2 regions of the Streptomyces sp. NBC_00353 genome follow, and region 2 is predicted to be linked to the other one. Evidence: riboswitches for the same ligand, from Rfam matches in the RefSeq annotation. Region 2 holds a riboswitch; the other holds the start of a gene.
The links. Region 2 has a riboswitch for thiamine pyrophosphate ahead of thiO (glycine oxidase ThiO). Riboswitches for the same ligand answer to the same signal wherever they lie in the genome.

Region 1 (3,400 bases), 5.1 Mb from region 2:
TCGGCGGCGACCGTGTACGCGGTGACGGCGGCCACCACCGCGGCGAACCGGTCCTCGTCGACCGCCGCGAAGGCAGCCATCACGGCCCCCAGCGCGCAGCCGCCCCCTGTCACCCGGGTCAACAGGGCATCACCGTTGGCGATCCGGGCGCTGCGCGCCCCGTCGGTGACGAAGTCGACGGGCCCGGAGACGGCGACCACACAGCCGGCTGTACGCGCCAGCTCGCGTGCTGACTCCTCGGCGGCCCCGACGCCGTCGGAGGAGTCCACACCGCGGCCGCCGTCGCCCGCGCCCGCAAGCGCGATGATCTCGGACGCGTTGCCCCGGATCACAGTCGGTCGCAGCCGCAGGAGCTCTCGCGCCAGCGCGGTACGCACCGGCAGCGCGCCGACCGCCACCGGGTCGAGGACCCACGGCGTGCCGGCCGGACCCGCCGCCCGTGCGGCCTCGACCATGGCGGAGCGCTGCTCCGCGTGCGGGGTGCCTAGATTGATCAGCACACCGGAGGCGATCCGGGCGAACGGGCCGGCCTCCTCCGGAAGGTCGACCATGGCCGGTGAAGCGCCCAGCGCCAGCAGGACGTTGGCGGTGAAGCCCGTGACCACCGAGTTGGTCAGGCACTGGACGAGAGGGGAGTCCGCCCGCACGCGTGCGAGGGCCTGCGGGGCGAAGGCGGTGTGATCGGCGGATGTAGCGGGCATGGGATATCGCTCCGTGGGGGAGGGGATGTCGTTCGGGTGCCGAGCGACGTCCGGGGTCAGTCGGCCGGCGGCAGGTCAGTCCTGCGGGCGGCGGCGTAGCCGCAGCGGCGCGTAGACGGCGAGCGCCACGAGGAACGCCACGTAGTACGAGAGGTCGGCGCCGTGCAGGGCGGCCGCCACCGGGCCCACGTACAGACTGGTGTCCATGAACGGCACGGCCGCAGCGAAGGCGACGGCGAATGCCAGCAACGGGGGCCATCCGGACTGCGGCCGGGCGGTCTCGGCGGCGAGGTCGATCGCCGCGCCGCCCCGTGCCCCGGCCCGTGCGATCCAGTCGACGACGACGATCGCCACGAAACCGGGAATCCAGTAGCCGACGAACAGCAGCACGTTCTGGAAGCGGGCAGTGGTGTCGGCAGCGTGCATCCACAGCACCAGAGGGAAGCCGAGCACGGCGGCGAGGGCGGCGGCCGCCGGGCGTGGAAGACGCACGCCGACGGTCTGCAGAGCCAAGGAACCGCTGTAGTCGTTCATGGCGTTGCTGCAGAGGGCCGCCAGCGCCACGGCGAGCAGCCCGAACGCGCCCAACGCCCCACCGCCCAGCAGCTTGTCCACACCCGCGGCGGTCTGGTCGGTCAGCACGGACGCGCCCAGCAACCCGAGGGCCTGGACGGCCACGAAGGACACCACAAGGCCGAGCAGCGTGAACCAGAACATGCGCGGGCGCGAGGTGGTGCGTGGCAGATAGCGGCTGAAGTCGCTGGCGTACGGAGCCCAGGACAGGGCCAGACTCAGTGCGATGGTGCTGGTCAGGACGAACGCGCCGGCCTGGTCGGCGCCGTGCGCGGTGCCGGTGCCGACCGCATGGACACCGTCGAGCAGCCGCCAGGCGATCAGCGCGAACGCGGCGGCGAGCACGAAGGTCATGACGATCTGGAGCCGGTGGATGGCCTCGTAGCCCAGGACGCCGAGGGCGCCTTGGGCCACCATCATGGCCAGGACGCCGAGCCAGAACGGCCAGCCGCAGAGCCGCGCGAGCGCGTCCCCACCGAACAGCCCGATCAGCGCGTCCCAGGCGACGGAGGACAGCCACTGCAGGATGCCGGGCACCGTCACGGCCCGGCCGAAGGCGAGCCGGGCCAGCGGCAGCTGCCCGGCACCGGTCTGGCTCCCCCAGGTGCCCAGGTAGGCGGTGGGCACCGCGCCGAGCACCGTGCCCAGTACGACGGCGGCGAGCGCGGTGGCGAAGTCCAGGCCGAGTGCGATGCCGACGGTGCCGGTGAATACGCCGGTCATGGTCAGATTGGGAGCGAACCACACGGTGAACAGGCGCCCGGGACCGCCGTAGCGGTTGCTCTCGGGGACCGGCTCGATGCCGTGCGTCTCGACGCGGAGGTCACCGGGGGCCGTTGGCATCCGTCCGTCGAAGACGGTCTGCCGGCCGTCGGCGGGCAGCCCGCCGGAAACATGCGTCAAAGGCATGAAAGACATCCCTCCGCCAGTGCGAACTGGTTCAGGTTCGACGGGTGTGATCTCAGCCCTCGGGTAGGGCACCCCGTGTCCGGTACGACGGTCAGACTAACCCGGTCCCTTTGCACACCTGCACGGAGGTCTGCGCGGCAGACTCGGTGGGTTCGTCGGTGGCGTGGATGCGCCGTCCGCGTCACGGGGGCGGCGCGCCGTGCTCACGGGCGCGTTCCCACCTCCGCGTGACCCGTGCGATCCAGATGCCAGCGGTGTTCCACCTCGAAGCGGTGCAGCCCGGTGCGGCGTTCGACGATCACGTCGACGGAGGCACGTTCCGTGTTGGTGCACGTGGCGGTCGCTCCGTCGGGGTCGGTGTAGGAGAGCGACACACAGTCGGCCGGGTCCTGGGTCACATCGATCCGTACCCTGCGCCGCGCGGTGCCGCCTGCGATCGACCAGTCGGGCAGCCCGATCCGTGCGCGCAGCAGCGGCGCGGTCAGCAACGGGTCGCGCGGCCAGTCGGTGCCGCCGATCCGCAGCTGAAGCATGGGCAGCGGTGGCAGCCACCGCATCGTGGGACGGCGGGCGACGGCGGCCACCACTTCGAGTACGTCCCCGCCGCCGAGGCCCGCATGGAGCCACGCCCATCGCTGGGCATTGCCGTGCCCGGCGATCCGGGCGACGCCTCCCACGGCCTCGGAGAGGGCGAACCGCCTTTCTCCGACAACGAGTTCCCCGGAGAAAACGGCGTCGGGGGCAGGCACGACCTGGGCGGCGGGCAGCAGTTCACGCTGCCAGGACCAGCGCGGAAAGGTGTAGAGGGGCTCTCCGCCGCCGGTGACCGCCAGGTGCCAGGTGATCGCGCCCGCGGTGCCTTCCAGCAGCCGGGGCGTTGCCCGCACCCCCGGCACCTCGAAGTACGCCTCGCCCTGGGGCGGTGGGGAATCCGGGGCCCCGAACCGCTCGGTGACCGGCGGTCCGTCCGGCGGGAATACGGATATCCAGCCATGCGCCCGGGCCGGGCCGTCGTGCTTGGGTGCCACCACTTCGTGGTGGATCCATACGCCGGTGCCGGTACGGGGATCGGTCAACGTCGCGTACCAGACTTCGAGCCGCCCTGGGCGGCCGGTCATCCGCGGCGGGTAGAGCGAGTTCACGAGGGTTCCTTTCACCGGGGCGCGGGGGCCCCGTACCGTACGCGCACGCCTGCCTCGGCGGTGCTCTCCACGATG
Region 2 (3,400 bases):
GGACGGCGACCAGCGCGCCGTCCCGCAGCCAGCAGACGGACCAGGCGGGATCGGCCGGGTCACCGCGCCAGAGCAGGGTGTCCGCGCCCCCGTGATGGCCCGCGTACTGCACGAACCGGTCGAACTGCTCGGACCAGAAGTACGGCACGGGGTCGTAGGCCAGGAGCTGCGACGCCCCGTCCGCACCGGCACCGATGATGTTGGCGGCGGCGGTCCGCGGCCCTTGGAGGGCGTTGTCCCAGTGGTGGACGAGGAGCCGTGTGCCGTACCGCGCGGAGGGGAAGGACGCGCAGTCCCCGACCGCGTACACATCGGGCAGCGAGGTGCGCAGCTCGGCGTCGGCGGTCACCGATCCGTCCGGACCGAGGGCGATGCCGGAGCCGGCCAGCCAGCCGGTGGCGGGCCGGGCGCCGATCCCGACGACCACCGCTCCGGCGGCAACCGTGCGGCCGTCCGCGAGGACCACGCTGCCGGGCTCGATCCGGGCCACCGGGGCGCCGGTGAGGAGCTCGGCGCCGCTCTGCGCGTACCAGCGGGCCATCGGGGCGGCGACCTCGGCGGGCAGGACGCCCGCGAGCGGTCGGTCGGCGGCCTCGACGACGGTGACCTCACAGCCCGCGGCGCGGGCTGCGGTGGCGAATTCGGCGCCGATCCAGCCCGCGCCTACGACCACGACGGTGTGCTGCTGGTCGAGGACCGGCCGCAGCCGTGCGGCGTCGTCGAGGGTACGCAGCAGATGGACGCCGGGTACCCCCTCGGAGCCGGGCAGCACCACCGGTTCGGCGCCGGAGGCGATGACCAGGACGTCGTACGGGACGGGGCCCGCCAGGGTGTCCAGTTCGTGCGCGTCGGCCCGTACGCCGGTGACGTCACGGCCCAGTTGCAGCTCGATGTCCAGCTCTTCGAAGTCGATGTCGAAGGCGGAGCCTTCGGCCGTGCCGAGCAGCACCGCCTTGGACAGCGGAGGCCGGTCGTACGGCTGGTGGGGTTCGGCGCCGATCAGGGTGACCGGGCCGGTGAAGCCCTGTTCCCTCAGGGCCACCGCGGTCTGCACGCCGGCCATGCCCGCACCGACGATGACGACGCGGCGCTCTGTCCGCCCGGCCGGCTGCTCTGTCTGCTGCTCGCTCACCTGTCCACCTTAAGCATCTGACGAACCGTCAGGTCCGTGAGTTCCTCGACCGCACTCGTCCCGCTGCCCTCTTGCGACTCCCATTCCCAGCGCTCCTCCAGCCGCACCCGGCCGTCCGCAAGGCCGACGACGGTGGAGACGCAGTGTCCGGAGGAGGTCGTTCCGTCCTGCTTCAACTGGACGTACCGGAAGTCGAGTCGATCGCCGGTGCGGGTGCCGACGAGATGACCCCGGACCACGTCCCCGCCCGCGTAATCGGCCCAGATCGTGCCCCTCTCCTCGTGGTACGTGAAGCGGGTCCGGGTGCCGACCTGACCCGGAGCCTGGTCGGCGACCGGCGAGAGGACAAGTCCGTCGAGTGAACGGGCCACGGTGGCTGCTCCCTTACTGGGTCCGGGTGACGGGGTTTAGGGTGGCCAACGTAAGACACTCGCGGGAGCCCGGACGCACCGGGCTGAGAGGGAGGCTGGGCGGCCTCCGACCGTACGAACCTGATCCGGGTCATGCCGGCGAAGGGAGGGGCTGGACGCCCATGCGATCGTCCGGGAACACCTCGGCAGACGGATCCGACGTACCCGGATCCGACGTCCTCGTCATCGGGGGCGGAATCATCGGTCTGGTGACCGCCTGGCGGGCGGCGCAGCGCGGCCTGCGCACCGCGGTCGTCGACCCCGACCCGGGCGGCGGTGCCGCCCGGGTCGCGGCCGGAATGCTCGCCGCCGTCACCGAACTCCACTACGGCGAACAGATGCTGCTCGGCCTCAATGTCGCCTCCGCCGCGCGCTACCCGGCCTTCGCGGCCGAGCTGGAGGCGGCGAGCGGCCAGGACATCGGCTTCCGGGCCTGCGGCACCCTCGCGGTCGCCCTGGACTCCGACGACCGCGCCCATCTGCGGGAACTGCACGCGCTCCAGCACCGTTCGGGGCTGCAGTCGGAGTGGCTCACCGGCCGCGAGTGCCGCCGCCTGGAACCGATGCTGGCGCCGGGTGTGCGCGGCGGTCTGCGGGTCGACGGCGACCACCAGGTCGACCCCCGCCGGCTGGCCGCCGCTCTGCTGACGGCCTGCGAACGGACCGGGGTGGTCTTCCACCGCGACCGGGCGGAACGCCTGGTGGTGGTACGGGACCGGGCCGCCGGGGCCGTACTGGCAACCGGCACGGAGCTCGCAGCCGACCAGATCGTGCTCGCCGCGGGCAGCCTCAGCGGGCGGCTCGCGGGGCTGCCGGACGAGGTCGTGCCGCCCGTCCGGCCGGTGAAGGGGCAGGTGCTGCGGCTGACCGTGCCCGCCGCGTACGCGCCGTTCCTCACCCGGACCGTGCGGGCCGTGGTCCGCGGCAGCCACGTCTATCTCGTCCCGCGCGAGAACGGCGAGCTGGTGGTCGGCGCCACCAGCGAGGAGATGGGCTGGGACACCACGGTCACAGCGGGCGGGGTGTACGAACTGCTGCGCGACGCCCATGAGCTGGTGCCCGGCATCACCGAACTGCCGCTCACCGAGACCCGGGCCGGCCTGCGCCCCGCCTCCCCCGACAACGCCCCGCTGCTCGGCCCCACCGCCCTGCCCGGCCTGCATCTCGCCACCGGCCACCACCGCAACGGGGTGCTGCTCACCCCCGTCACCGGTGACGCCATGGCCGAGCTGCTGACCACCGGCGAGCTGCCCGCCGTGGCCCGCCCGTTCACCCCCGGGCGGTTCGCGCCCGCCGTCGTACCGCCGCCCGCCGCGCCCCCCGCCACCGCACGTCAGGAGCAGCCCGCATGACCGACTCCATCGCGCTCTCCGTGTCCGTGAACGGTGATCCCCGCTCGATCGCCGCCGGTACCACCCTGGAAGCCCTCGTCGCCGCGCTCACCGCGGCACCCTCGGGCGTCGCGGCCGCCGTCAACGAGACCGTCGTCCCGCGCAGCCGGTGGTCCACCGCGGCGCTCGCCGACGGCGACCGGATCGAAGTTCTCACCGCGGTCCAGGGAGGCTGACCATGTCCGACGATCTCTTCACCCTCGGCGACACCACGTTCGGCTCCCGGCTGATCATGGGGACGGGCGGGGCACCCAGCCTCGACGTGCTGGAACGCTCGCTGACCGCGTCCGGCACCGAGCTGACCACCGTCGCGATGCGCCGCCTCGACCCGACCGTGCAGGGTTCGGTGCTCTCCGTGCTGGAGCGGCTCTCGATCCGCGTCCTGCCGAACACGGCGGGCTGCTTCACCGCGGGCGAGGCCGTGCTGACCGCGCGGCTGGCCCGCGAGGCGCTGGGCACCGACTGGA

Region 1: linked by a shared signal. The riboswitch ahead of OHA88_RS10195 (purine-cytosine permease family protein) and the one ahead of thiO (glycine oxidase ThiO) in region 2 are both predicted to bind thiamine pyrophosphate.

The regions. Positions count from the first base shown of each region.
Region 1 is NZ_CP107985.1:2,160,738-2,164,137, reverse strand. Features, by position in the region: gene thiM (hydroxyethylthiazole kinase) at 1-701, opposite strand, end outside; gene OHA88_RS10195 (purine-cytosine permease family protein) at 777-2,183, opposite strand; TPP riboswitch at 2,175-2,269, opposite strand; gene OHA88_RS10190 (hypothetical protein) at 2,387-3,325, opposite strand; gene OHA88_RS10185 (GMC family oxidoreductase) at 3,337-3,400, opposite strand, start outside.
Region 2 is NZ_CP107985.1:7,231,380-7,234,779, reverse strand. Features, by position in the region: gene OHA88_RS32595 (NAD(P)/FAD-dependent oxidoreductase) at 1-1,063, opposite strand, end outside; gene OHA88_RS32590 (hypothetical protein) at 1,129-1,503, opposite strand; TPP riboswitch at 1,555-1,667, shown strand; gene thiO (glycine oxidase ThiO) at 1,665-2,894, shown strand; gene thiS (sulfur carrier protein ThiS) at 2,891-3,109, shown strand; gene OHA88_RS32575 (thiazole synthase) at 3,112-3,400, shown strand, end outside.